2 regions of the Cellvibrio fontiphilus genome follow, and region 1 is predicted to be linked to the other one. Evidence: predicted binding sites of a transcription regulator. Region 1 holds the regulator's gene; the other holds the start of a gene.
What was found. The regulator FliA, encoded in region 1, starts transcription of late flagellar genes. The targets are predictions, from matches to a motif close to TAAAGTTATNNNNNNNNCGGCCGATANCC.
Positions count from the first base shown of each region.

Region 2: the regulator FliA is predicted to act here: its motif matches at 4,025-4,053, upstream of ACFODX_RS08020 (flagellin N-terminal helical domain-containing protein).

Region 1 covers NZ_JBHRTF010000003.1:418,406-433,850, forward strand. The annotation lists gene fliR (flagellar biosynthetic protein FliR) at 1-131, shown strand, start outside; gene flhB (flagellar biosynthesis protein FlhB) at 163-1,317, shown strand; partial or broken gene ACFODX_RS07440 (RHS repeat-associated core domain-containing protein) at 1,461-1,685, shown strand; gene ACFODX_RS07445 (hypothetical protein) at 1,689-1,952, shown strand; gene ACFODX_RS07450 (hypothetical protein) at 1,956-2,174, shown strand; gene ACFODX_RS07455 (RHS repeat-associated core domain-containing protein) at 2,484-3,284, shown strand; gene ACFODX_RS07460 (hypothetical protein) at 3,310-3,579, shown strand; gene flhA (flagellar biosynthesis protein FlhA) at 3,958-6,186, shown strand; gene flhF (flagellar biosynthesis protein FlhF) at 6,244-7,833, shown strand; gene ACFODX_RS07475 (MinD/ParA family protein) at 7,998-8,822, shown strand; gene ACFODX_RS07480 (RNA polymerase sigma factor FliA) at 8,948-9,691, shown strand; gene cheY (chemotaxis response regulator CheY) at 9,889-10,272, shown strand; gene ACFODX_RS07490 (protein phosphatase CheZ) at 10,306-11,109, shown strand; gene ACFODX_RS07495 (chemotaxis protein CheA) at 11,136-13,508, shown strand; gene ACFODX_RS07500 (protein-glutamate methylesterase/protein-glutamine glutaminase) at 13,601-14,746, shown strand; gene ACFODX_RS07505 (flagellar motor protein) at 14,746-15,445, shown strand, end outside.
Region 2 covers NZ_JBHRTF010000003.1:538,861-554,305, forward strand. The annotation lists gene flgK (flagellar hook-associated protein FlgK) at 1-1,478, shown strand, start outside; gene flgL (flagellar hook-associated protein FlgL) at 1,575-3,464, shown strand; gene ACFODX_RS08015 (flagellar protein FliT) at 3,609-3,935, shown strand; gene ACFODX_RS08020 (flagellin N-terminal helical domain-containing protein) at 4,165-6,270, shown strand; gene ACFODX_RS08025 (flagellar protein FlaG) at 6,330-6,719, shown strand; gene ACFODX_RS08030 (flagellin N-terminal helical domain-containing protein) at 7,152-9,266, shown strand; gene ACFODX_RS08035 (CHASE domain-containing protein) at 9,407-12,055, shown strand; gene fliD (flagellar filament capping protein FliD) at 12,234-14,288, shown strand; gene ACFODX_RS08045 (acylneuraminate cytidylyltransferase family protein) at 14,445-15,143, shown strand; gene ACFODX_RS08050 (N-acetylneuraminate synthase family protein) at 15,115-15,445, shown strand, end outside.

The DNA of each region.
Region 1 (15,445 bases):
TCGGTTTCCCCATTACCCTATTGCTGGGTTTTATTCTCATGTGGTTTACCCTCGCCAACTTCCTGCCGGTGTATTTTGAAATTATGGAAGAGGGTATAGGTGTGCTGCGTACTTTGGTGACAACCCCTTAGATACCCCATAGCGGGCGAATAGGAGCGACTGATGGCCGAAGACGACGACAGCAGCCAGGAAAAAACGGAAGAGGCCAGTGCCCGAAAACTTGAAAAGGCACGGGAAGAGGGCCAGGTTCCCCGATCGCGTGACCTTACCACCACAGCGGTACTGATGCTGGCAGCCATTGGCCTGTATGTGTTTGCTGAATTCATGGGAAAAAAAATTATTGGTATCACGCGTGAAAATTTCACACTAACGCGTGCTGCTATCTATGACCCCAATGCCATGATTGCCCATTTTGTAGCGGCTATTTACGATGGGTTATTTAGTATTGCCCCCTTAATGATTATCTTGCTTATCGCCTCTATTGTTGGCCCTATTGCTTTGGGTGGTTGGAACTACAGCACTAAAGCCATGGAGCCAAAACTAAACCGTATGGACCCAATCGCCGGCATTAAACGCATGTTTTCGGTGAAGTCGCTGATTGAATTGTTGAAAGCCCTGGCGAAAGTGTTGGTGATTTTGGGTGGCACCATTTTTATTATCCAATTTTTTGCGCAGGATATTTTTCGCTTGGTTGACGAGAGTGTTCACAGTGCGATTGTTCACTCGTTGGAAATATCAATGCTTGCCACTATCGCACTCTGCGCTACCACAATTGTTATTGCCGCGATTGATGTGCCGCTACAAATTTTTGAATACAACAAAAAATTAAAAATGTCGCGGCAAGATCAAAAAGACGAATCCAAAGACACTGACGGCAAACCCGAAGTAAAAGGCCGCATTCGTCAATTGCAACGCGAAATGGCCCAGCGCCGCATGATGACTAACGTACCGCAAGCAGACGTTATCATCACCAACCCGGAGCACTTTTCTGTTGCATTAAAATACGATCCGGAAACTATGGAAACACCGCTAATGATTGCCAAGGGCGGTGATCACGTCGCCTTAAAAATCCGCGAAATCGCCAAAGCCAACAATATTGAAATTATCCAATCACCGGTATTAGCGCGCGCCATTTTTTACACCACCGAAGTGGATCAAGAAATTCCCTCCGGCCTCTACCTCGCCGTCGCCCAGGTACTTGCCTACGTATTCCAGTTGCGCAACTACCGCAAAGGCAAAGGCGAAAGACCGACATACCCCCGCAACATCAACGTGCCGCGTGACCTGCGTTATAACGCATCAGGTAAGGTGGATTGATTACTGTATTTGTGTAGGCGGTATTATCTTCAATTTCATTCGGTAGCTACTGTATAGCTGACAATTAATTGTGTTAATCAAACCCCAATCCATCTGGGTAACAGCCTCATAGCCAAGATGGATAACAGCACCACAAGCATGACGCGGATTTGGGTTTAACCTACATGCAGGCGCGGTATTATGATCCAGTGCTGGGTAGGTTTTATGGGAATGATCCGGTGGGGTATGTTGCCAAGAGTCCGGTTCATTCATTTAGTCGATACACTTACGTTAATAACAATTCATATAAATATAATGATCCCGATGGTGAGTTTGCACATATCGTAATTGGCGCAGCAGCTGGCGGGGTAATTTCGGGTATTGCCTAGGCTATGACTACCGATAACTTCAGCGCAAAAGATTTGGCGATTAACATAGCTTCTGGTGCTGCGGCAAAACCTGCCACTGCATTTGCTACAGTTAAGACAGCAGGAAATCCAGGTCTTCCGGTTAATTCTTTAAAAGGCAACACGTTTATGGTAGGAAAAACAGAGTCGACCTCTGTGACTAGCGAAAGGGTAAAACAAGGAGTACAAGATACTATTGAAGAATCAGTATCAGTCAAAATAGTTTGTCATACGGATTCGGAGTGTTAGCGCATGATTTTTAATATTGTCATTTTTGCCGCATTAATTTTTTTTGGTAGAGCTATCTTTGCTGGAATAAAAACAGGAGTTCTTCATTCAACTTATGGTGAAGCAATGACTGTACGAAAAAGTGAAGGTGTAGCTGGTTTTTATTTTATTTTATTTTTGTATATAGCCATTTGGATATGGATGGCTTATTTATTGGTTGCCGAAATAACTATTTTTTCCTGAAATTGAAAAATTATTCCAAGTCCCGGTCAGTTCACTGCCCGGGGTTTTGCTTTTATGATTGTGATGTTGAGTTATCCCTCTGTCGTCAATACCAAACCCCCGTGCATCACTCCGCCGTCAACACCAAACAGCCTTGCATATCGATGGTGATCACGGGTGGGTTGATAGTGAATCCCGCTTGTTTCAACTAGTGTCGTACAAGGCACAGAATATTTCACCTACGCCAAAGCGGGCACCTTTCTTCATACCCAAAAAACAAATGGCGTTAATCAAAACTACATTTATCTGGGTAACAGCCTCATAGCCAAGGTGGATAACACCACCACAAGCTATGTGCACACGGATCATTTAGGTTCGGTAGTTGCTGAATCGAATAGCGCAGGGCAAATCACCAAACGTTTCCATTACAAACCCTTTGGTGAGACCCTGGAAACCCAACAGGATGATGTTGGCTATACTGGCCATAAGCATGACTCGGATTTGGGTTTAACCTACATGCAGGCGCGGTATTATGATCCAGTGCTGGGTAGGTTTTATGGGAATGATCCGGTGGGGTATGTTGCGAAGAATCCGGTGCATTCGTTTAATCGGTATGCGTATGCGAATAATAATCCGTATAAGTACATCGATCCGGACGGAAAAAATGGTGTTATCCCCAGAATGAGTCAAATGAATGCGTTAGCATCTTCTTCTCAGCAAACTCCCCAATCTGTACGAGCAGCTATTTTTGCAGAAGAACATAAAGCTCAGGCAAGCTTTAAGGCAATGAGCCTGCACGCAGATACGTTATCTGTTGTAGCAATTGCAACAGGTCAGGCGCAGGCAGCTATTCCACTAAGTGTTGTGTCAGCGACAGCATCTGTTGTAGCTGATAGCATTGATTTCACATCAGATCAGGATTTAACAAAAAAATCTAATGAAGCAACTCTCGTAGAGGGGGCTGGTTATGCTGCGGGAAAGGCTGCTGAAAATGGAGTGACTGCTGCTGGAGAGGTGGTTGGTACTTTGGGTTTTAAAGGAAAAGTAGTAGAAAGAGTCATAGATGTAGCGGCTGAAGCTACAAGTCAGAGTGTTTCCGATACCTTAAAAGACGATTATCTAAAAGATTAATCAGTAGTTTTTATAAAGGCTTTTTATGAAAGATGATTTATTAATTCATGTATATCTAGAAAAGAAGTTCTTGCTAGTATTTCGATTGCTCATGTTTTTTATTGTTTCGTTATTTTTATGGACTGTTTACGAGGCTTTTGACAATGGCTACGTTGAGACAAAGGGGAATAAAGAATTAGAGGGATCATTGATATTTTATTTATATATCCTAAAGCAACTTGTTTTTGCTGGTTTGTTTATTTGGCTTGGTACTGGCGGTGCAAGAGATAGGATGCATAATGATAAAATTGAATAATTTTGACAGTGACCTCAATCTTTGAAAATGCCCCCGACCCCTGATTATTTCAACTTGTCGGGGGTTTTTGTCTTGATGAGTATTTGATTTGTTCTCCCTCCGCCGTCAACACCAAATACCTGTGCATTACACGAATGGTCATGGGTTATTAATGCTGAATCCGGCCTGATCCAATTGGGTTATAGCTAGAGCATTATGCTTGTTACTGCCAAAACATCCCATTCAACAGCATGGCGCAATGAATTTTCGAGGGCGATTCTTTGGTTATTTGGTGGGCAAAAACCAACGCTCGCAACAGAGTAAAAACGCTTTTTTCAAATCGGTACACTTCTTGCGATAAGCACTGGTAAATGATTTCACCGTCAAGAATCCGTGCTTATGGCTCTTCCTTCGTTCAATCAGCTCAATAACTTTAATGGCAAAGCGGCGCTTGGCTCCTTGCGGGGTATGGGGCGTGGCAATTTGGGCATTCCTATTTTGCTACTGATGCTGTTGGCAATGATTATTTTGCCCATCCCGCCGTTGCTGTTGGATATGTTTTTTACTTTCAATATCGCGCTGGCACTGGTGGTGTTGCTGGTGTCAGTGTATGCCATGCGGCCGCTGGATTTTGCGGCTTTCCCGACAATTTTGCTGATTGCGACTTTACTGCGCCTGGGCCTGAATGTGGCATCTACCCGTGTGGTGTTGCTGGAAGGGCATCAAGGTGGCGATGCGGCCGGTAAGGTGATTGAAGCCTTTGGGCATGTAGTGATTGGCGGAAATTTGGCGGTGGGTATAGTGGTGTTCATCATTCTGATGATCATCAACTTTGTGGTGGTAACCAAGGGTGCCGGGCGTATCTCCGAAGTGAGTGCGCGTTTCACCCTGGATGCTATGCCCGGTAAACAAATGGCAATCGATGCCGATTTGAATGCGGGTTTGATCGATCAGGATCAGGCGCGTACCCGCCGGCAGGAAGTCTCGTCTGAGGCTGATTTTTACGGCGCTATGGATGGTGCGAGCAAATTTGTACGCGGCGATGCGGTCGCCGGCATCATGATTATGTTTATCAACATCTTTGGCGGTCTTGCCATAGGTATGGCACAACATGATCTTCCGTTTGTTGAGGCATTTGAGAAATACACCATCCTGACGATTGGTGATGGTCTGGTCGCACAAATTCCCGGGCTGTTGTTATCTGTGGCTTCTGCCATTTTGGTTACCCGTGTTAACAGTTCCCAGGAGATGGGGGCGCAGGTTGTCGGTCAGATGTTTACCTCTCCAAAAGCGCTGGCGGTTAGCGGCATCATGATGTTGGTGATGGGTGCTATACCCGGAATGCCGCATCTGGCATTTCTTGGATTGGGATTTATTTGCGTTGGTTTGGCCTACTACATCCACTGGCGCAAGCAACAGCCTGCCGCGGTGGAGGACAACTCGTTTATCCCCGCCGGTGCACGCTTGGCCGGAGAAATGCCCACAGGTGGTGGTGCGCCGGCCGGTGCGAGTATCGCGCCACAACGCAGCGCGCCGGCGCTACCGCCTGGTACACCTGAATCGCCTGAACTGGGTTGGGATGATGTACAGCCAGTGGATGTCATTGGGCTGGAGGTTGGTTATCGCCTCATTCCGATGGTGGATAAAAACCAGGGTGGTGAATTGTTGGGGCGTATCAAAGGCGTTCGTAAAAAGCTGTCACAGGAAATGGGGTTCCTCATTCCCTCGGTGCACATTCGCGACAATCTTGACCTGAATCCAACCGGTTATCGCATCAGTCTCATGGGGGTATCCATGGCGGAGGCAGATGTTTACCCGGATCGTGAATTGGCGATAAATCCGGGGCAGGTGTTTGGCTCGCTGGATGGTTTAAAAACCAAAGATCCGGCGTTTGGTTTGGATGCTATTTGGATTAACCCCAACCTGCGGGAGCAGGCGCAAACCCTGGGTTATACCGTGGTAGACCCGAGCACCGTGGTGGCGACCCATCTCAATCAAATTCTGCAGCAGCATACCTTCGAACTGCTGGGCCATGAGGACGTACAAAAACTATTGGATATGCTGGCGAAGACTTCGCCCAAACTGGTGGAAGAGCTAGTGCCTAATACCATCAGCATTAATGTGCTGCTGAAAGTCCTGCAGAACCTGCTGCGTGAGCGGGTGCCTATTCGCGATATTCGCTCCATCGCCGAAGCTTTGGCGGGCAGTGGTATCAAGAGTCAAGATCCCGCCGCTTTAACCGCCTTGGCGCGGGTAGCACTCTGCCGACAAATCGTCCAAAACATCATAGGAAACGAGCGAAACCTGCCTGTAGTAACGCTTGAGCCGGGTTTGGAACAGTTATTGCTAAATACCGTTCAACAGGCACAAAAAGCTGGCGCTGACGATAGTGCGTTTATCGAACCCGGCTTGGCGGACAGGTTGCAGCAGTCGCTGATTACCGCGGCCCAGAAGATGGAAATGGCGGGTAAGCCGCTGGTGTTACTGGTTGCTGCACCTCTGCGTCCCATGCTGGCGCGCTTTGTTCGTCATAGCGTCCCCGATATGCGGGTTCTGGCTTACAACGAAGTGCCTGACAACAAACAAATCAGTATCGAAGCCAGCGTAGGTGCTGACAAAAATGGCTGATTACCTTAGTGCAATTTAATGGTTAACCAGGTGGCCCACCCCGGGCGGGAGTTGAATATGCAAGTCAAACGTTTCGTAGCTGCCGATATGCGCCGTGCGTTGGAATTGGTTCGCCAGGAGCTGGGGCCAGATGCAATTATTCTCTCCAGCAACCGTATCCCTGAGGGAGTGGAGTTGCTGACTACCATGGGTTCGGATTACGAGCTGAAACAGCTTCAAACCCGTCCGTTTTCCGAGGCGACTTTTGCCCCCAGCGAGCCATTGCTGAGTGATGGCGATTTATCGCCACGGGTTTTGGAGCGCCAGCCTGCGCGTAAAAATGTGGCGCCGGTAATCAGCCAGATTCCCGATCACCCCAACGCCGGTAAAACCGGCGCTCAACTGGCGGACGATATAGAGCGCGCGCATCAACGGATGATTGCGGCCCGCAAGGCAGAGGAATCTGCCAAAGAATTTTTGGTGGGTAAAAATACGGTGGTAAATGCTGGAATTCCGCGCCATGCCTCTGCGCCGGCGGCATCGCCCAAAAAAGGCATGAGTGCTGCGGAGCGCTATCCGCTGGTTGATCCGGCGCCGGCACCTGCCGCCAAGACCTTAACCCCTGACTCACTGTCATTTCGCGATGCCTTGCTCAGCAATACCCGCAGTGTCCAGGATCAAAAAATCGATGCGTTGCTCACTGGCAATCACATCGCCAACAACACAACCAAGCCCACCGTTGCTCCAGTGGTTTCCGCACCGGATGTGCTCGATCAAAACGCCCAATTGAGTGAGTTGCAAGCGGAAATCGCCGATATGCGATTACTGCTGGAGCAGCAGCTGGATCGTTTGACTGGTCAGCAAACCATCGCCAACGACTCCCCCATACTGGCAAGTATTGCTCGTCGTCTGGAGCGCCTGAGTTTGCCAAAAGAAGTAATCGCCAAAGTGATTAGTGCTTGTACTAAAACCAAAACTCTCGGTGAAGCCTGGCCGGACGCTCTGGCCAATCTGGCCCATCAGCTGCCAGTGAATGGCCGTGATATTGTCGATCAGGGCGGTATTTTTGCGTTTGTTGGCCCCACTGGTTCAGGTAAAACTACCACTATCGGAAAGCTGGCCGCGCGCTATGTGCTGCAGCATGGCGCTGACAAGGTGGCGATTATCACCACCGACACTTATCGCATTGCGGCTCACGATCAATTGCGTTCGCTGGCGCGTATTTTGCGCGTGCCGGTGCGTGTGGTCGATGAAGCTAACCCACTGGATGCAGTATTGCGCAGCTTGCGTCACTGCTTATTGGTGTTGATCGATACGGCAGGTTTCCGCCATGGCGACCCGCATTTAAAGGCCCAGCTGAAAGCCTTGGCAGATCAACCGCAAGTGAAAACCTATCTGGTAATGTCATCCAACAGTCAGGCGCAAATGCTAAAAGCCTCGGTGCATGCCTATGGTGCTGCGCGCTTGCAAGGGTGTGTGCTGACCAAGCTGGATGAAACCGCTGGCATTGGTGAAGCGCTGGGCGTGGTGATGCAAAGCCGCCTGCCGATTGCCTACACCACCGATGGTCAGGACATTCCCAAAAATCTGGAAGTGGCGCGAGCACACCAGTTGGTGGCCCGTGCTGTCGCTTTGCTTAAAACGACAACAGCAACGGCGGTTTCTTAACCAGTAAATCTATATAAGCCCATGATTTTAGCGGTGAAACTGAAATTTATCGGATCTTTTTCCAATCCCTATCTATACTCAGTTCACCAGTGGCGCGCGACAAAAAGGTCGTAATACTGAACAGCGGCCGCGCTTAAAAAGAATATGTTTGGAGTTACCTGTAGATGAGCCAAGTGCGACCCGTTCAAGTTATCGCCGTGTCCGGCGGCAAAGGCGGAGTAGGCAAGAGCAACATTTCCGTCAACCTGAGTATTGCCTTGGCAGAATTGCGTCGTCGGGTGGTATTGCTGGATGCTGACTTGGGGCTCGCTAATGTCGATGTATTGTTGGGCATTCGTGCAACTCACACACTTGCCGATGTTCTGGCGGGAACCCATTCGCTCAGTGATGTTCTGGTCACCGGCCCCGCCGGCGTAAAAATAGTACCCGCTTCATCAGGCGTGCAACGCATGGCCGAATTGAGTAGTGCAGAGCACGTCGGCCTGATCAATGCGTTTAACGAATTGTCAGATCAAGTGGATATTTTGGTGATAGATACTGCTGCCGGGATATCCGACACGGTGGTGAGTTTTGTGCGCGCCGCCAACGAAGTCATTATTGTTGTCTGTGATGAGCCATCCTCAATCACCGACTCCTACGCCCTCATTAAATTACTCAACAAAGAATATGGAATGCAGCGCTTCCGGGTTGTTGCAAACATGACGCGCACCCAGCAGGAAGGTATGAATATGTTCAACAAACTGAATACCGTTTGTGAGCGTTTCCTGGATGTAACCCTGCAGTTTGTTGGTCAAATTCCGTTTGATGAAAACGTGCGCAAAGCTGTGCAAAAGCAAAAAGCGCTGTTGGAATTTGCGCCCAATTCCAAAGCGGCGGTAGCAATTCGCGCACTGGCTCAAGCCGTTGATAAATGGCCACTGCCTTATTCGCCCACCGGGCGTTTGGAGTTTTTTGTCGAGCGGTTATTGCAGGCAGCAAACGCGCGTTAATAAAGAATAGTGTGCCCATTTGCCGGTTTCGTTGCGGCGAGTGATATCGGTGAGTTGCCGGTTGTAAACAGGTGAGGCGAGGGTGCCAGTAGTGACGGCAGTTTCTGCCAAACAGAAGGTGTTCGATGGCCGCAGTCAATGGTTTAGCCATGTACGATAAAAAGACCTTGCTCGATGCGCAAATCAATATCGAAGATTTCGCTCCGCTGGTAAAGCGCATCGCCTACCACATGATGCTGCGCATGCCTGCCTCAGTGCAGGTCGATGACCTTATTCAAGCGGGCATGATTGGTTTAATTGAAGCCTCCCAAAAATACGATGCCTCCCGTGGCGCCAGTTTTGAAACCTACGCAGGTATTCGTATCCGTGGTGCCATTGTGGACGAAATGCGTCGTGGTGATTGGGTTCCACGCTCTGTGCACCGCAATGCGCGCCGTGTGGCCCGCGCTGTTGCCGTAGTAGAGGCGCGCACCGGGCGTGATGCGAGCGATGCGGAAGTCGCCGCTGAGTTGGAGGTATCGCTAGAAGAATATTTTGAAATGCTGCAGGACGCCAACGGCAGCCGTCTTTTCAGTTACGAAGAAACCTTCGGTGAAGAAGACAGCAATATCGATGCGTCTGAACACAGCAGCGCCTTTGCCAGCCCATTGGAAGGTGTACAGCGCGAAGGGCTTAAACGCGCGTTGGCCGATGCTATTACCCAGTTACCTGAACGCGAGCGCATGGTGCTAGCGCTTTATTACGATCAGGAATTGAATCTGAAAGAGATTGGGTTGGTATTGGGTGTTAGTGAATCCCGTGTTAGCCAAATTCATAGCCAAGCGGCCGCTCGCTTGCGCAATCGGCTGGGCGGTTGGCAGCCCACATAAGTTGAGCAAAAAGTAATCGCTCTGATCGAATTAGATTAAAGTCTGAGCGCTCAGGTGCTAATTAGTCTGTAAATACAACAATTTGCGCTATTATTTGCAGTAAAAGTTGAAGATTTACGCGCCGTCACTGGCTAGAGCTTCAACTCCTACTAGACTATGAATTAACAAAATTCCCTTCTGGGTTATTGGAGGTTGCGTTGGATAAGAATATGAAAATCCTGATTGTTGATGACTTTTCAACAATGCGGCGGATCATTAAAAACTTGCTGCGGGATTTGGGGTTTTCCAATACCCACGAAGCAGATGACGGTGTCACTGCTTTGCCCATGCTTAAAAATGGCGATTTCCAATTTCTGGTGACTGACTGGAACATGCCTGGCATGACCGGTATTGACTTGCTCAAAGCGGTGCGCGCTGATGAAAAGCTCCGCACCTTGCCAGTACTTATGGTAACGGCTGAAGCCAAGCGCGATCAGATCATTGAAGCGGCTCAGGCGGGAGTAAATGGTTATGTAGTCAAACCTTTTACTGCACAGGCGCTGAAGGAAAAAATCGAGAAAATTTTTGAGCGGGTTGGATAAAACCGTCGATTGAATAATAAATAAGGCGTCGCCATGGCATCAGAAACCCAAACATCCTTCAATGACGAATTTGTCGTCGAATTGAGAGAGTGCGCCAAGTTGCTTGCAGAAAAACTGCAAAGTAACCAAATCGAAGAAGCATCGATTTTGATTCAGACGATTACCCAGTCGCGCGACCGACATATCTTTCAATCTGTTGGTCGTTTAACACGCGGTTTGCATGATGCGATTGTCAATTTCAATGTTGATGCAGATTTAAGTAAAGAACCGCCCAAAATTGAAAATTCGGATATCCACGACGCTTCAAACCGGTTGAATTACGTTATTGAATTAACGCAAAAAGCCGCTGAAAAAACCATGGATGTGGTAGACGAAGCAGCCCCTATTGCGATGAACCTTGGCCAAGAAGCCAGCAGTTTGCGCAGCGAGTGGGCGCGACTAAAGCGCCGTGAAATGAGCGCAGATGAATTTCGTCAGCTCTATGAGCGCATGGATGTTTTTTTAGGCCAAATGGTTACTGGTACTGAACAGCTCGGCAAAAACCTGCAAGACATTGTGCTTGAACAGGGCTTTCAGGATTTAACTGGCCAGGTCTTAAAACGCGTTATCGGTTTAATCAATGATGTTGAAAAAGATTTAGTAAGTTTGGTGCGAATTGCCGGGCAGGTGGAAGAGATCACTGGTCTTGGTAATGATCGTGAAACCGTCGCACACGATATGGAAATTATGCACAAACGTAAAACTGAAGCCGAAGGGCCACAAATTAACAAAGAGCGGGCAGATGTAGTATCCGGGCAAGATGATGTGGATGACTTGTTATCCAGCCTTGGTTTTTAAACTGCAGGTCACTCGAGGAAAGTTGAATGAGTTTTGGTGATGACGAGGATATCCTCCAGGATTTTCTGGTAGAGGCAGGCGAAATTCTCGAGCGCCTCAGCCAGCAATTGGTTGACCTGGAGCAGCGCCCGGAAGATAAAGATTTGCTCAATGCGATCTTCCGCGGTTTTCACACTGTAAAAGGTGGTGCTGGTTTTCTGGCGCTTACCCCCATGGTGGAATGTTGTCACCTCACCGAAAACCTGTTTGATATTTTGCGTAATGGCAAACGCGCTGTTACTTCGGAATTAATGGATGTTGTGCTTTCCGCATTGGATATGGTGAACCAGCAGTTTGAGTTGGTATCCCAACGCGAGGAGTTGCCACCCGTAGACCAAGGGTTAATTGCTGCACTGGAGCGCCTGGTTTCTTGCGAAGATCTACACGAAAGTGAAGCATCCGAAACGCCAGCAGAGGCAGCGGCGCCAGAGCTAACGAGCCATTCTGATAATTCTATTCAGCACCACTCCGAGTCCCAGCCTGCGTCGGGCGACATCACAGATGCAGAATTTGAACAGCTGCTTGACGCCATATCCGGTGCGCAACCAGCAGCCAGTTCTGCCAGTGCGACATCCTCACACGAGCCTGCTCCCACAGCAGTTGCCAGTGGTCATGATGATATTTCTGAAGATGAGTTCGAGGCATTACTCGATCAATTACATGGCAAAGGCAAGGGACCAGGTATTCAAACCCCACCAGTCGCCCCAGTTGCTGCAAACCCGGTAGCGGCAACGGCAACAACAGCTTCTGGTGATGAGATTTCAGAAGACGAATTTGAAGCTCTATTAGATCAGCTGCACGGTAAGGGCAAGGGGCCAGGCATCAATGCTGCTCCTGCGCCAGTTGCTGCAGTCTCTAGCCCCGCCCCCGAGGCTACCAGTGGGGCAGGCGACCTGATTACAGATGATGAATTTGATGCGTTACTTGACCAGTTGCACGGTAAGGGTAAGGGGCCGGGTACGGCTGCAACTGACAGCCTAAACACTCCTGCAGCCGCGTCATCGGCGCCAGTTGCCAAACCAGCAGCACCAAAAACTGCCCCCAAACCCGAGTCAAAACCAGAAGCGGCTAAAGCAGCGGCGCCAGTGCCGGCGGCTAAAAAAGTCGAGCCCGCCAAACCCGCCGCTGTCAGTGCCCCAGTCGCCGCACCTGCGGTAGATAAAGAGGCTCCTGCAGTGGAGACCACCGTGCGTGTGGACACCCAGCGCCTCGATGACATTATGAATATGGTGGGCGAGCTGGTTTTGGTGCGCAATCGCCTGGTGCGCTTGGGTAACGGCTCAACCAATGAAGCCCTGGCAAAAGCAGTGGCCAACCTGGATGTTGTGACCGCGGATTTGCAAACATCCGTGATGAAAACCCGCATGCAGCCAATCAAAAAAGTGTTTGGCCGCTTCCCGCGTGTAGTGCGTGATTTGGCGCGTAGCCTGCGTAAAGAAATTAATTTGGAATTAGTGGGTGAAGAAACCGATCTGGATAAAAATCTGGTGGAGGCGCTTGCTGATCCACTGGTGCATTTGGTCCGCAATTCGGTTGACCATGGCATAGAATTCCCCGATGTGCGCGAGGCTAATGGTAAGCCTCGCGTTGGTCAGGTGGTGCTTTCTGCAGAGCAAGAGGGCGACCATATCCTGCTGTCGATCAGTGATGACGGTGCGGGTATGGATCCGGTGAAACTGCGCCGCATCGCCGTAGAAAAAGGCATGTTCGATGAGGATACCGCTAATCGTTTGTCCGACACCGAAGCCTACAACTTAATTTTTGCTCCCGGTTTTTCCACCAAAAAAGAAATTTCCGATGTGTCCGGCCGTGGCGTCGGCATGGATGTCGTAAAAACCAAAATCACCCAACTTAACGGCACGGTGGAAATTAAATCCGAGTTGGGAAAAGGCACCCGTTTTATTATCAAAGTGCCACTGACTCTGGCAATCATGCCCACCTTGATGTTTATGCTTGGTCAGCAAACCTTTGCGTTTCCACTGGTCAGCGTGAATGAAATCTTCCATATGGATCTGACCAAGAGTCACATAGTGGATGGACAGGACTGCGTTGCTATTCGCGATCAGGCGATTCCACTTTTCTATATGAAAGATTGGTTAGTAAAAAACGCTTTTGGTCATCGTCCTGATAACGCACACGTAGTCATAGTTACTGTGGGCTCGCGTCGTGTGGGTTTTGTAGTGGATCAGTTGATTGGCCAAGAAGAAGTGGTAATCAAACCTTTAGGCAAAATGCTGCAGGGTACGCCTGGCATGGCGGGTGCCACTATTACCGGTGATGGCACCATTGCGCTGATTCTGGACATTCCAAGTTTGTTGCGTCGCTATGCAAAAGGTTCTGCCGGCTGGGGGCATAGCTAATTTATTGAGTGCCATGGTGGTACTGGTTAGGCGATTTAATGCGGCCTCTTCGTCTATTCTTTTTAAATATTTTCCCTTGCGGAGCGCGATAGATGCCTTTCCGGGTATTAGTAGTTGATGATTCCAATTTCTTTCAGCACCGCTTGAAAGACATTATTAATGAGCATCCGGAATTAAAAGTTGTTGGCATCGCAAGTAATGGGCGTGAAGCTATCGATAAAGCGGCGGAATTAAAGCCGGATATCATCACCATGGATTTTGAAATGCCGGTGATGGATGGTGTTACGGCAATAAAACACATCATGTCTAACCGCCGCGTGCCCATTTTGATGTTTTCGTCGCTCACCTACGAAGGCGCTAAAATTACGCTGGATGCCTTAGCGGCGGGTGCTCTTGATTTTATCCCCAAGGATTTTGCCGAAGTCTCGCGCAATTCCGAAGCACTTAAGAAAAAGCTGCACGAGCGATTAATCACGCTGGCTGGTTCAGGTAGCCGGCCTGTACCCCCTGCTGCGGTCACATCGGTTCCTTCGTCTACATCGGGCACTCCAAGTATTAACTCCTCATTCAAACCCTTAAGCACGCCTGCACCCTTACCGCGTGTTGCACCTGTGGTTACCGATGAGCCAGTACGTGCATCCTCGGGGTCTGATTCCTATCGCCTTAAAAATAAACCCAAGCTCCTTGTTATTGGCGCCTCTACAGGCGGGCCGGTTGCGCTTGCTGAAGTATTAATGGCGCTGCCAGCTAATTTTCCGCTGCCTATAGTGCTTGTGCAGCATATGCCGGAAAATTTCACCAAAGCCTTTGCGGAACGCCTTAATAAGCAGTGTCATATTCGCGTTCGCGAAGCGGTAGACGGTGACCAACTGCAACCGGGTCTTGCATTGCTGGCACCCGGCGGTAAACAGCTTATGCTGGATAAGCGCAATGGCGGTTCAGTGCGTGTTTTGCCAGACGACGAGCGTGTGAATTACAAACCCTCGCTCGATATCACCTTTGGGTCTGCTGCCAACAATTATGCAGACAAGGTATTGGGCGTAGTGTTAACCGGTATGGGGTCGGATGGCTGCAACGGCGCACGGCTATTAAAAGAGGCCGGTTCATCACTCTGGTCACAGGATGAAGCCAGTTGTGTTATTTATGGCATGCCCATGGCGGTAGCTCGCGCTGGGTTAACTGATAAGGTGCTAAGCCTCAAGGATATAGGGCCGCGCTTGGTGAAGGAGCTTATGTGATGGATTTGCTCAGTATTATCGGCGTCATCCTCGCGTTTGCCGCCATTATAGGGGGCAATTTTTTAGAGGGCGGAGGCATTGGGACTCTGGTCAACGGGCCGGCTGCATTGATTGTATTGGGTGGTACTTTTGGTGCGGCCATGTTGCAGACATCAAAAGTAAATCTACGCCGTGCATTAAAAATTGTTAGCTGGGTTTTTAAGCCCCCCTATGTTCCTTTCAAGCAAGGTATAGCGAATATAGTTCGCTGGGCAGCGGCGGCACGCAAAGACGGTTTGCTGGGTTTGGAGGAAATTTCCGAGCGCGAAAAAGATAAATTTGCCAAAAAAGGTTTGCAACTATTGGTGGATGGTAATGAACCAGAAGTAATTCGCCGCATTCTGGAAACTGATTTGATAGTGAATGAGCAGCGAGATTTTGACGCAATTAAATTTTACGAATCCATGGGTGGCTATGCGCCTACCATTGGCATTATTGGCGCCGTTATGGGCTTGATCCATGTGATGAACAACCTCGCAGACCCAGCGACTCTTGGGCCTGGAATTGCTATCGCTTTTGTGGCCACAATCTATGGTGTTGCGCTTGCGAATTTAGTGTTTATTCCCATCTCCAATAAACTACGCATGTGTGTGAATGAAAACTCACAATACCGCGAGTTAATTATTGAAGGCATTATCGCGATTGCTGATGGTGAGAATC
Region 2 (15,445 bases), 120 kb from region 1:
CTGTACGCACCGCGAGTAATAGCAGTAACTCTGGCAGTGGTTTGATCAGTGCCGGTGAGGTATTGAGTTTGGTCGATAGTGAGGGGAATCGGCTACCGGCATTTTCTACGCCCGGCATGTTATCGCCTCCTATTATTATTCGCTTTACTTCAGAAACTACTTACGATGTGCTGGATAATACTGATCCGGCAAACCCCAAAGATTTGGTTCCGGCTATGCGCGACCAAACATTTATTCCCGGCGCAAGCAACAATATTTTTACCTCAGATATTGGCGAAACTCGCGTGACTGGCAATGGGGATCGTATTGGCTTGCCGCTTGGGCGCACAGCACAAACTGCAGCCCAGCCGCCGGATTTGCCGGGTCCAATGACTGCGACCAGTTTGCCGCAAAGTAATGGTTATCTTGCTGAACAGTTGCGTTTTACATTTACTGATCCAGCAACCGGTGCAATTACCAATCGTGCGATTACTACATCGCCCGGAGCATCAGCGGCACAGACTGCTGCGCAAATCAGTGCCTTGCCGGGTGTTTCTGCCAACGCCTACACCACAGCAACTATTACCGATATTAATTTTGATGCAAGCAGTTTTGCACCGCCGCTGCAGTTGTCAGTCAATGGTGAAAATTTGCTGGAATATAATTTTTCCAATAATGGATTTTCATCGGAAGTACCCAACCCCAATGTCAGTGAAGCGGAATTTAACGATTACCTTGCCGAACGTATTAATACCAATGAGAACTTAAAAGCCTTGGGCATTCGCGCGCAGAGCGGTAATAACCCAATTACCGGCGCACCCGAGTTGAGATTGGTAGCCTCATCGGGAGTGAATTTGGATATACGTTTATCCGCGTCCAACGCTACTGTTAATTCTATTGATGTTAATGACGGTACTGGCAACCCTAATGTGCGGTTATCGGGACAAGATGATCCCTTAACCATAGGTACAGTTGAACAAAGTGCTATCACTGTTGGCGGTAGAATTGATATCACCATGGCTAATGGTATTAGCCTGCAAACTTCACCCACTAACAGCCCATTATTTGGCGATAGTAGTCTCCCTGGGTTTGCATCGTCCTCTTTTGTGGGGTATCAAGTTGCCGTGAGTGGGCAACCTAAACCTGGCGATACTTTTACGATTGGTTTTAATACTGACGGTAAAAATGATAATCGCAATGCCTTGGCGATGGTTGCGCTGGAAACCACTGCCACAATGCAGGACGGCACTTTAAGTTTTGGCGATGGCTATGGGAAATTAGTGGAAGAGGTTGGTACTAAAAGTAGCCTATCTAAAATTAATACTGAGGCAAGCAGAAATTTGCTGGAGCAGAGTCAATCCATGCGCGACGGGATCTCTGGTGTCAACCTGGATGAAGAAGCTGCTGACCTGATTAAATTCCAGCAGCTCTATCAAGCTAATGCCCAGGTAATTTCGGTTGCTCGAGAATTATTTGATACGCTGTTAAGTTCGCTGTAATTTTTTAAAGTTGGTTCATTTTGTGCTTCATGAATTACAAAGGCATTTGGCTGGCTAATTATTGCCGCTGCATTTGCCGCATTCAGGAGCAGAGTTATGCGTATATCCACTTCGCAAATCTACAATATCGCCACTCTGGGGATTAGTCAGGCACAAACAGCCGTGACTAAAACCCAGGAGCAAATGGCAACCGGTAAACGGATTCTTTCGCCCGCTGATGACCCTGTGGCAGCAACCACGATTTTGCAATTAAATCAGGAATTGGCCCGCACCGAGCAATACAAAAAAAATATCGATATTGCTGAAAACAGTTTGAACCTTGAAGAAACCAATATTCAAACGGTCGTCGATCTGGTGCATCGTATTCGTGAAATTGCTGTGTCGGCAGGTAATACCGCCGTATTTACCGCTAAAGATTACCAAGCGCTAGCGGCTGAAGTGGATACACGAATCAACGAATTGCTTAATTTGCAAAACACTCGCAATGCCTCCGGCCAATACATTTTTGCCGGCTATCAAAGTGGCACTAAGCCATTTGTTGGCGATGGCGGTGGTAATTTTGCTTATCTGGGTGATGAGGGACAGTTGCGTTTACAGGCATCTGCCTCGGTGAGTGTGGCGGTCAGTGATTCCGGCAAAAAATTATTTGTGGATATCCCCAGTGGCCACAATACCTTCATCACGTCGGCAAGCCCTGCGAATAAATCCTTACCTCCTGCCATTATTACCGTAGGCCAGGTATTTGATCAGGCTGAATTTGACAAACTCTATCCCGATGATTTGGTAGTTTCATTTACCAAAACAGCATCTGCAGTTAATTACTCTGTCACACAAAAATCCAATGGCAAACAATTGCTGGTTAATCAACCCTATGTGGCGGGGGTAGACATTGAAGTCGCCGGCGCACGTTTTCAGGTGCTGGGTAATCCCTATCCTGGTGAAGCAGCCATTGCTGCAGATTTGGGATTTGGTACAGGAACTTTTCCAGTCGATTTTTCGCTCACCAATAGCAATATTTCCATTACTGTAGGTGGCAAAACAGAAACGCTGGTGTTGGATCAAAACGTCACTAACACCAGTGATTTAGTGGCAGCATTTAACAGCATAACAGGGGCGCCCAATAGCAATGCCGATAAGCTGGCTAACCTGGGTATTACTGTTGATGCTACCGGCTTTCATTCACCCACTGGTTTGAATATTGTTGTGAGTAACGGCACAGCAGATACGGATGCAGCCTTGGGTATTGCCACCCAAGGTGCTGGCACCAGCTCGGTTAATTTGCCATTTTCATTTACTGCTGCGCAGGATTTCAGTGTATCGCCATTAACTTTTCAATTAGAAGTGAACGGAAAAACTGAAAACATTACTTTTAATCAAAATATTACCAATACCACTGATCTTGCCAATGCCTTTAATGATCCCATTAATGCAGCGCAATTAGCTCGCCTTGGTTTGAGTGTGACTGATCAAGGTATTATTTCAAAATCGAATGCCGTGGTAACCATTAAAGGGGGTAGCGCGTTTTTAGACAATGTAACCGGCCTGAATACGCAAGCTGCAGGCACCTCATCTACGCGCGGCAGATTGGTGCAGCCGGGTGATAGTTTTTTTGTTGAGTCCACGGATAAACAGGGCTTGTTAACAACCCTGTCTCGTTTTAGTGATGCAATGAAAAATGTACAGGATACGCCAGAGAGCAAGGCCGAACTGGCGAAACTGGTTGCTAAAACACTCACCAATCTTGAAAACTCAGTAACCAGCCTGGTGGCAACCCAGGGGGAGTTGGGTGCGCGATTAAATACCTTGGAAACATCCCGCGATTTAAATCTGGATGTCACCCTGTTCAGTAAAACTGTTTTATCCAGCCTGCAAGATTTGGATTACGCGGACGCGTCAATTCAATTGTCTATGCAGTCCTTCGTTTTAAGCGCCTCACAGCAGAGCTTTTCCAAGGTTAGTCAATTGACCTTGTTTAATTATTTGTAATCTATGGCAATGTAACAATCCGCTCCTTTCTATACGCCTGTGTTAAGTTCAGCAGGCGTAAACTCTTCGCTTCGATCCATTATCTTTTGCTAATCTAGGTGTATAGCGTTAGTCTGAAGTCGTTTCATACCAAAGAGTTGTTTTATGGAAAATAATGCCCTGCTAGATCCTCTTGAGCGCGCACTCAGCCAATCCCGTGCGTTATTGTCATTGGCGCAGGCTGGTGACTGGGAATCATTTGAAACTCTTGTTCAGCAGCGGCAACAGGGTCTGCTTTCATTAAATGATCAGGAATATCTGGAGTCCCTCACCATGGCAGACTTGGAGGCGAAAGCGGCTGAGGTGATTCAGGAGATTCAATCAATCAATCAAACCCTTTCTGAATTGGCGGAAGTAAGTCGCGAGGCTGTTGCGTCAGAATTACGTCATAGCAACAGGGCGGCAAAAGCTATCGATGCTTATGGTCGATAAATTGGCTACTCATAACCTTTATATATCTTTTTGTTCTATTTTTTCCTTAAAACAACAATAAATATTTAACTCAAGTGATAAAAATTTTCTAAAGCTCCTCCGGATTCTGTCGATAACCTTGTTAGAAGTGCTGATTAGTCATCTGTCTCAGACTTCATCAACCGACATGTAGCAGCAAGGCTCGTAATTGACAGCCACTGTCTACTGACATTAATCCAGGAGATTCATCATGGCTTTAGTCATTAACACAAACGTCGCCTCTCTGAATGCTCAGCGTCAGTTGATGAGTTCAGGCAATGCGCTTGACCGTGCGACAGAACGTTTGTCATCCGGTGCACGTATCAACTCAGCAAAAGACGACGCAGCAGGTCTGGCGATTTCAAACCGCATGACCTCACAAGTGCGTGGTCTCGACCAAGCAATCCGTAACGCAAACGATGGTGTGTCCTTAATTCAAACCGCGGAAGGTGCGCTGTCAGAATCAACAAACATTCTGCAACGTATGCGTGAACTGTCCGTTCAGTCTGCGAACGGTATCTATAGCTCCGGTGACCGCGCCACCTTGAATGCCGAGGTGCAACAGCTCGTAAAAGAGTTGGATCGTATCGCTGAAACCACTGCGTTTAACGGTCAAAAACTGTTGGACGGTAAGTTGGGCAAGGTGGACTTGCAAGTTGGTGCTGACGCCAACCAAACCATTAGCTTCAAAGTACAAGCTATGGATGCTAAAACTCTGGGTATGGGCTCTACCAGTGTGGATTTGTTGGGTGCTGAGTTCTCCCTGAGTCTGTTGACTGGTGCCAATGACCTTAAAGATGGCGATGTGCTTATCAATGGCCAAACCATCGGTGATTTTGGCGCCTCAGCGGATACCCTGAACGATCTGATTGCCAATATTAATGAGAAAGTCAGTGGTGTAACTGCTTCAGCGATGACCCAACTGAATGGTTCTCGTGTAGGTAGCGGGATTATTGATAACGACGCAGGCGAAGGGTTGGATATTACTGTTACCTCGTTAAATGGTGGCACCCAAACCTATCAATTGCGCGAAAATACCACTAACTTGGAAGAATTGACGGAAGCAATTAACCGCGTAACTGGCGGTGCTGTAAATGCGTCTGTTGGTGATGATGGCGTATTAACTCTTGCCAATAACACCGGTGCTACCATCACTGTAGCCGGTACAGGTGGTTTGGATGAGGCTGACGTGTTGGGTATGGAAGCTGGTGTTGGTGATGCATTGTCGCAACGTGGCCAGTTGGTACTGACCTCTGACGATGACAAGCCAATTACTATCAGCCGTGGCAACACCGGTAGCCAATTGGATCTGAATAGACTGGGCTTCCGTGAAAGTCAGTCAGGCGGTGTAATTGAAGGTGCTGGTCTGACCACTGCTAATGCTGATGCATCCTGGGGTGTTGGCGACCTGACTATTAATGGTGTGGTTATCTCCAACAAAGATACTGATAGCCTGATCGGAAAAATTAACGCTATCAACAAATCCACTTCCGACACTGGCGTGACTGCTAATGCATTCTCCAGTGCCGTGATCGACATGAGTGGTGTGAGTATCGCAACTGCTTTTGCTGGTGGTCAAACCGAGTTCAAACTGAACGGTATTAACGTAGATTTGACTGGCGTAACGACACTCCAAGGTATGGTTGACGAACTCAATGATCTGAGCAATACCACCGGTGTTCGCGCGGCCATCTCGGGTACTCGTGTCATTCTGGAGTCAGATCAAGGGGCAATCCGCTTCTCTGATACCACTACTGCAGCAAACAGTGTGTTTGGTACTGATAACGCCGGTTTGGTGGGTGCAACTATCACCGAGTTTATGTCCGACTCTACTGAGGTCGCAGCAGCAGCCAGCTTGGCAGCCGCCGGCCGCGTAGTAGAAGCAGGCATTAAGTTGACCAGCTCCAGTGGTAACCCTATCAGCGTTGAGCTGGGCATCAATGCAACAGCCGCTGAGATCGGTATTCTGGAAGCTAACTCAACTGCTGGCGGTGCCTTCGGTTCAGCGATTGCCTCCATCAGCATCGATACCCAAGCGAACGCGCAGAAAGCTATCAAGGTGATCGACAATGCCTTGACTACCATCAACGATGTGCGTTCAAACCTCGGTGCGATCAATAACCGTCTGGACTTTACAGTATCCAACCTGGCGAACATCTCAGAGAAAACGTCTTCTGCTCGCTCTCGGATTACTGACGCCGACTTCGCCGCGGAAACTGCAGCACTAAGTCGTTCACAAGTACTGCAACAGGCTGCCTCTGCGATGTTGGCTCAGTCAAACGCTCGTCCACAACAGGTTCTGTCTCTCTTGAGATAAGTTAACCCAACCCTCGCATAGCCCCGGTTATGCGAGGGATTTCATTTGAGGGCCAGGTTATGAGTGACATGACTAAAATAGCTGCTGCACCGGTTCAGGTTTCACCTGTACCGGTGTTGTCGCAGGCGAGCGGTACTAAAGGTCAAAAAACCGGCAACGATTTGCCGCCGGTTGCCGTAGGTACTGCCGCTCCAGCGGCGGCAAACGTCAATCCACAGGCAATGCAAGAGCAGGTTCAGGCCGCCGTTGCGCAAATGAATGAATATATTCAGAGTACACAGCGAGATTTAAATTTTAGCTACGATCCTGAATCTGGTGAGACGGTTGTCAAAGTGTTGGATCGTGAAACGCAAGAAGTTATTCGTCAAATTCCTGATGAAATATTTTTGCGTTTGGCGCAGCAACTGACTCCCGATGAGCCGGTTAGTTTGTTTAGTGCGCAGGCGTAAAACTCTGTAAAAACAAGGTGTTAAACCATTTTTTTTGGCTGCTGTGAACGGGCCGGATGAACTAAAAAACGCGAGCTTGCAGATGCCGGCTCGCGTTTTTTTTGCTTAATAGTTTTTATCATGTTGTTTCAATTCTGCATTAAAAATTCTTACGCGGAGTAACAAAACACATCGCGCTTTATATTTGGTTACAGCCTTTTTGATCTAATTATTTCACTCGCAATTTCTCCTGAAAAAATCCTTGGCACAGTCTGTGCAAAAGTCCACTTAGGCGACCCGTATAGAAATCCTGTTGGTATTTATTTCTTACAAGTCTTGCCACGAAGTTCTCACAAACGGCGCAATTTCGGTTGCCGATGTTTCTGGGCTTCATCAGTCGGCTTGTCACAGCACACGCAACTGTGAACAGGAACAATCATTAGGAGATTTATTATGCCTTTAGTCATTAACACCAATGTCGCTTCCTTGAATTCACAGCGTCAATTGATGAACTCAGGAAATGCGCTGGATCGGGCAACCGAGCGTTTGTCTTCCGGTCAACGTATCAACTCTGCCAAAGACGATGCCGCGGGCCTGGCAATTTCTAACCGTATGACTTCGCAAATTCGCGGGCTGGATCAGGCGATACGTAATGCGAATGACGGTGTGTCATTAATCCAAACAGCGGAAGGTGCGCTGCAGGAGACCACCAACATTTTGCAACGTATGCGCGAACTGGCGATTCAGTCTGCCAACGGTATTTACTCCGATGCTGACCGCCAAACATTGGATGCGGAAGTACAGCAACTTATTTTAGAAATGGATCGCATCGCAAAATCCACTTCATTCAACGGCCAGAAACTGCTGGATGGATCACTTGGTAAAGTTCAATTACAAGTTGGTTCTGATGCGAACCAGACGATTGAACTAAAAGTTCAAGCGATGGATGCCAAAACCCTGGGTATGGGCTCTGTCAGTGTGGATGTGCTTGGTGCTGAATTTAGCTTATCGCTATTCTCGTCTACTGCAGGTACTGATATTCGCGATGGCGATATCTTGATTAATGGGCAGTCCATTGGAGAGTTTGATGCTGCCGCCAGTGCGGAAACAAACACCTTGGCGGAGTTCCTGGTCGCTATTAACGAGCGGCTCAGTGGCGTTACCGCATCTGCAATGACACAGCTCAATGCATCCCAACTAGGCAATGGTGTTATCGATAACGATGCGGGCCAAGGCCTGGATATCACGGTGACAGCGCTCAATGGTGCGGTTCAGAGTTATCAAATACGCGAAAACACAACCAGTATGGATGAATTGATCGAAACGATTCACCGTATCACTGGTGGTGAAATACGTGCAGAGGTAGATGACAGTGGAAAATTGTCGTTGACCAACAATACCGGTTCCACAATCGCCGTTTCAGCAGCAGGTGGTCTGGATTTGCAATCTGCAGTGGGTATGGCCGCCTCTGTTGGTGATGGTTTGGATCAACGTGGACAAATTGTGCTCACATCGGAAGATGATAAACCTATCAAAATTTCCCGTGGTAATACCGGCAGCCTGCAGGATTTGAATAGACTCGGCTTCCGTGAAAATCAGGGAGGCGGTGTCATTGAGGGTGCAAGCATAACAACGGCAGCCGCAGAGGCCTCATGGGGCGTGGGTGACTTAACCATCAATGGTGTAGTTATCAGTAATAAAAATACCGATAGTCTTATTGGTAAGGTCAATGCGATCAACGCCGTGAGCAACGATACCGGAGTCACCGCTAACGCCTTCTCGACAGTCACTATCGACACCAGTGGAATGAGTATCGCGACTGCATTCGCAGGCACTGCCGATAATATCTTGCTCAACGGTGTCAATATCAATTTGTCGACAGTAACTACTGCCCAAGAGTTGGTGGACACCTTTAATGCCAACAGCAATACAACGGGTGTAACTGCGTCCTTGTTGGGTAACAAGATCGTGCTTGAGTCTGACCAAGGGGCGATTCGCTTTAACGATGCAACGGCAGACAGTGCATTTGGTGCCGCTAACGCAGGTTTTTCAGGCGCTGAATTTACCAAGTTCATGGCTGATGGCACTGAAGTGATTACCGCTGGTTCCATTGCTGATGGCCTGCGTGTTGAAGCTGGCATTAAATTAACCAGTGCTAACGGAAATCCGATCAGTGTTGAGTTAGGTATTAACGCAACTGCGGCTGAAATCGGCTTGCTGGAAGCTAACTCAACGGCTGGTGGCGCGTTTGGAACTGCAATCGCTTCTATCAGTATCGACACAGCAGCCAAAGCTCAAAAAGCAATTGGCGTGATTGATAAAGCGCTCACCACAATCAATGACACTCGTTCGCAACTTGGTGCGATCAACAACCGGCTGGACTTTACTATGTCTAACCTGGCGAACGTTTCTGAGAAAACCTCAGCGTCGCGTTCACGGATTGTGGATGCTGACTTTGCGGCGGAAACTGCAGCACTGAGTAGGGCGCAAGTGTTACAGCAGGCTGCACAGGCAATGTTGGCGCAATCCAATGCGCGGCCAGAGCAGGTGTTGCAGTTACTCAGATAGCAATATAAATAAACCATGCATAAAAAAACCGCAGCATGCTGCGGTTTTTTTATGCCTGTAAAATCTGGCGAATTAGAAAAACCTTCCAGCTAATAATTATCAACTAGGCTTAACTCATTAATATTACTGGCTGTTTTGGCATGTCATCTATTTTGGGTTCATCTTCATTCAGGGCGCTGTTGCGCATACTGTCACTCGCAGGGGGCTACTGGTTTTCAGGCTGGATCTCCCTGCAATTAGCTATACCTCCGGGTTTTGTTAGCGGGTTATTTCTGCCTATGGGGATAGCGTTGGGAGCCATCCTTATTTGGGGTTGGTCGATGCTCTTTGGGGTATTGATTGGATCTTGCTTGCTTAATATCTCCGTTGTTTTGTTAGCGGGGCAGTCATTTTCCTGGGCAGTGTTTAGTTTGGCCTTTGAAATTGCGCTTGGCAGTGCACTGGCGGGGGCATTCGGGGCATGGCTTATTCGTCGTTATGTTGGCTTTCCCAACGATTTAACTGATGAGCGCAAGATTTTTCTTTTTTTTATTTTGGGTGGCCCAATTGCAACCAGCATCAGTGCCAGTGTCGGTTCATTGGCGCTATTTTTTAACGGCATCATTCAAGGTAAGCAATTGTTTTACAGCTGGTGGACCTGGTGGATTGGCGATGCTATCGGTGTGCTAATCGCAACTCCGCTGATGTGTATTTTTTTTGCTGCCCCGCGAAACGTTTGGCGTAACCGCCGTGCTGCTGTGGGTGTACCACTGGTATTTAGCTCTATCGTAGTGGTAGTGGTGTTTGTGATGGCTAGTATGAGTGAGCAGAAAAAAATGGAGGCACAATTCAGGCAGGAAGCCCAGGTTGTTGTTTCTTCGGTTAAGTTGGGGCTGTCATCGGTAGAATATATATTGGCCGCTCTGGGCGGGCTCTTTATTTCGTCCGATAACGTTACGCGCAAAGAATTTAGTGCGTATATCGACCATGTTATTGTTAAAAAGCATGGTGTGTCCGGCTTTTCCTGGAATCGTTATGTCCGCCGTGATGAGCGTGAAAATTTTGAACAAAAAATGCGCAGTGAGGGCTTTGAGGGATTCTATATAAAAGAAAAAAATGCATCGGGTACTTTTGTAAAAGCGAGTGAGCGTGATGACTATGTTGTCATCGGTTATATTGAACCTTGGCAAGAAAATAATGCTATACATGGTCTTGATGTCGCGGTAGATCCAGTTCGTGCTGCTGCCTTAAATCGCGCTCTGGAATCCAATGCATTTGCTGTCACCAGCCCCCTGCAATTAATGCAAGACAAGCAATATTCTCCCGGTGTTATTGCCTTTTTTCCGGTGTTTGATCTGGCCCGATTAAACACACTGTCAGCTAATAAAAAAAACTGGTTGTTGGGTTATGCCACAGCCATTGTACGCACTAATGATTTGATCGCCGATACGCTTACCCCATTTAAAACCGATGATTACAATCTAATTATCACCGATATCACCCAAAAGGCTAATCCGCTGCGTTTTTATACCAAAGGGCAGGTAGCAATACCGGCGTATGCACAGGATCTGATTTTAGAGGAGCGTGTTGTCTTGGGGGGCCGAGAGCTATTGATCAGTGTCAGTCCAACCGAAAAGTTTTTGTCTGAACACGTCAGTTTGCAAGCCTGGTTTGTCTTGGCGGGTGGCTTGTTATTTTGTAGTTTGTTAGGCGGTTTTTTACTATCGATTAGTGGGCGTACACAACATGTCACCAACTTGGTTGAACAGCGTACACGTGAGCTAGCATCAATATTTGAAAATGCTGCCGAAGCCATTTTAGTCGTCGATGAAAACGGGGGGATTCAAAAAGCTAACCCCGCAGCGGCGACATTATTTGCTTATCCGCTCGCTGATTTTAGGCACCTACAGATTGTTGCCTTAATACCTGCTTTGCAGGGAAGGTTGAATGAGTTGCATCTTGCCGTTTTACCTAGCGAATTGCGTGAAACCATTGGTCAGCGTAGCGATGGCGCCAACGTTAGTGTAGAACTCAGTATTAGTCCGGTAGATATCAGTGAGCAAAAGTTCTTCACTTTTATCATTCATGATGTCACGGCGCGCCGCAAAGTTGATCTGTTAAAAACTGAGTTTATATCAACGGTTAGTCATGAATTGCGCACCCCCTTAACTTCCATCAAAGGTGCTTTGAGCATAGTGCTCAGCGGTAATACCGGTGTGCTCGATGAAAAAGCCAACCATTTATTGGCGATTGCCAAAAATAATGCGGATCGTTTAGCGCGGCTGGTAAACGATATTCTGGACATAGATAAATTGGAGTTTGGCAATGTGCAGTTGAATATGCAGCCAGCACCTATTTATCCACTATTAAAACAAGCAGTGGAACAAAATCACGCCTACGCTGAACGTTATTGCATCCACTTGCAGCTGGATTTACCGCGTGAGGCGTTAATGTCGCTTAGAGTCAACATTGACGCAGATCGATTTCTCCAGGTTATGTCCAATTTGATTTCTAATGCCATCAAATTCTCACACCGCCAATCAGTAGTGCGTGTAAATTTACAGCGCGAAGAAGACAATATTCTGATATCGGTGATAGACACAGGGCAGGGAATTCCTGATGAGTTTCGCCAGCGCATATTTACCAAATTTGCCCAAGCAGACTCTTCCGATACCCGTCGGCGGGATGGTACTGGGCTAGGGTTGAGTATAACCAAAGTGATTGTTGATGCCATGGGCGGGAGTATTGACTATGTCTCTACCGTCAATAAGGGCACAACCTTTACTATCCGACTGCCAATCGTGAGTTGAATCATTACTATTCAACCCTTTGCTGTTATCCATAGTTGGCATTTTTTATGCTTTGATCATTTGATGGGAATATTTGATGGGAATATTCCCCAAAAAAAGCGGCAAAAACGGCTAAAGTTTACCCACGGGTTGCCGCTATATTTACGAAGCGGTAGGCCTTTGGGTTGGGGGTAATTTCATGGTAAGCACTACATCGAGCACAACAAACAATGCATCGACAGGTTCGAGCATTATCAGTGCCTTGGGCACAGGCTCAGGTATCGATACCAATAAGCTGGCAGATCAACTGACAGAAGCCAGTAAAATGGCTCAAGCTGGACGCCTCACTACCAAGAAAACCCTGCTGGAAACACAAATTTCTGATTTCGGTTTGTTGCGCAGTTCATTGTCAAAGTTGGAAACCGCTGCCGCTGCTTTGGGAAGCGCGGATACCTTTAATGCCAAATCCCTGTCGATACCCGATACCAAACTGCTGGCCATGACTAAATTAGATGCCAAAGCCGCAGCGGGTAGTTATCAATTAAAAGTAGAGCAAATTGCCCAGTCCCAATCACTTAGTTCGGGCAGTTTTTCGTCGCTCACCTCACCTGTGGGCAAGGGTACTCTGACACTGCGTTTAGGTGAGTGGAACGCAGGCCTTACTACTTTTGGGGTGGATTCCACTAAAACCGGTGCCACCATCACGATTGACGACACCAACAATTCCCTCACTGGATTACGCGATGCCATTAATAAAGCTGATATCGGTGTATCGGCCAGTATCGTTGGGGATGGCGGAGCCTACAAACTCCTACTAACGGCGAACTCAGGTGCTAAAAGTGAAATTGAAATCACCGCCACGGAGGATGCGGGAGCATTGGGTTTGGCCAGTTTCAATTTCAATGAAACTACACGTAACCTAACCCAACAACAGGAAGGATTAGACTCCAAAATCCGTGTTAATGGTTTGTTGGTGAGCCGTGAGTCCAATCAGATTAAAGATGTTGTTGAGGGGTTGGAGTTCGATCTGTTTGAAGCTTCACTCACAGAAACAGTGAGCATCACCATTGCAGAAGACAAATCAATTGCTGAGCAAACAATTCGCGATTTTGTGACTGCCTATAACACCTTCAAAACTGAAGTGGAAAAGCTGGTCGGATTTGATACTGAATTGAAAGACTATGGCAGCCTGCATCGCGATCCCTTGGCGAAAAATCTGATGCAAGGCATTCGTAATGTATTGTCTTCTTCTGTGCCTGGCTTGAGCGATGGATTTACCAGTTTGTCCAATTTGGGAATTCGTACAGAGTTGGATGGTTCATTAAAGATTATTGAAACAGAAGGAAATACCGGCTTTCGCGCTGCTATAGATAATAATTTCGATTGGGTGCGTGATCTCTTTGTCCCCAAAACTTCATCATCAGTTACTAATATTGACGTGACTAAGTTTTCTGCAAAGAGTCAGCCCGGTAATTATGAGGTTGTCATTACCCAGCAGCCATCCAAGGGCATGTTAACTGCTAATGATGTTGCATTAACTTTTCCGATTGATACGACTGGAAAGGACTATCAGTTTAAAATCAAAATAGATGGCGCTGAATCTGCATTGATTTCACTACCGGATGGGAAAATTTATGCATCAGGTGCCGAATTGGCAACAGAGTTGCAGAGCTTGATTAACTTGGATGCAGATATTAAAGCGGCACGCGCTACTGTATCGGTGAGTTTCTCCAGCAATAAATTAGTGTTTACCTCAGATGCTTACGGCTCATCCAGTAAAGTAGAGTTTTCCGCTATAGGTGCAGACATTTCAGACTTGGGAATTGCCCTTGGCGCGGGTACCACAGGTACCAATGTAGGCGGAACCGTAAACGGTGAGGCCGCTTTTGGTTTTGGAAACGTACTTTTGCCAGCCCTGGGGAGTAAAGCAGAGGGCCTGAGTATGACGGTTCAGCCAGGCGCGACCAGCGGCACTATTACATTTTCACGCGGCTTTTCTGGCACCATGACCAGCTTGGTTAACGACTTCCTAAAGACATCCGGTCTTATCAAGGAGCGCGAAACTTCTATTAACAAAGATATTGATAAGGTTGAAAAAGACGAAGAAGCGTTGGATCGTCGCAGTGATGCTTATCGTGCGCGGTTGATGGCGCAATTCCAGGCGATGGAATCCATAGTTCGCGGTTTGAACTCTACCGGTGATTTTTTGGATGGAATTCTTGATCGCCTACCTTTTACCGCTAAAAGCGGCTGATAAATAGTCTTTTAATTACTACCCAGTCTTTAGAGCGGCTTCTGCCGCTCGGTTCACTCGTTTATCCCTGTTAATTCTCATTCCTTCCGTGACCTTTGGCAGAACCTTTGCTATATAACTAATTACTATTGCAATCGTCAAAAGTTGGACACTCCTATGCCAAAAGTATTCGCGCTCATACCTGCACGCGGTGGATCAAAGGGCATACCGCAAAAAAATATTGCCCCACTATTAGATCAACCGCTGATAGCTTATACCTTGCTTGCAGCTAAGGCATCGGGGGTGATGGATCACATCTATGTCTCCTCAGATGACGATCAAATTTTATCTGTTGCGCATTATTACGGCGTTGAGCGCCTAAAGCGTGACCCACACTTGGCCCGGGATGAATCACCTACTGATCCGGTCATTAGTGAATTTATTCATCGGATTAAACCTGCTAATAAAGACATTATTGTCTTGCTGCAGCCAACTTCACCATTACGCACTGCGGAGCATATTTGTGATGCTTTGGCTGAGTTTCGCGATTTTCCAACTTGTCACAGTTTGATCAGCGTGTATGAAATCAGTAATAAATACATGAAAGCTTATGTGGGGGGCGGGGAATTTTTACATCCCTTGGCGGGTGAACATACATCTTATACTCGTCGGCAAGATCTGCCATCGTTGTATATGCCCAATGGCGCTATCTACATTTTTAAAGTGGAAGATTTTCTGCGTGAAGAAAAAATTCCGCGCACTCACATCATTCCTTATTTAATGTCTGATGAAGATAGCTTGGATATAGACACTCCTAATGATTTGATTGCTGCAGCAGAGCGCTTGAGTGAGAGGAAAGACAACAATGACAAATAATGTAATTAACATTGGTGGTCGTTTGGTAGGCCCGGATTATCCCCCGCTGGTAATCGCGGAAATAGGCATTAATCATAATGGTTCACTGACTATTGCTAAAGAAATGGTAGATGCTGCGATAGCCGCAGGTGCTGAAGTCATTAAACATCAAACCCACATAGTGGAAGACGAAATGGCGGGGGAGGCCAAGCGCATTAAGCCCGGCAATTCCGATAAGCCTATTTATAAAATTATGGAAGAGTGCGCCTTAAGTGAGGCTGACGAAATTGCTTTGCAACAGTATGTTCTGGCAAAGGGCGCAA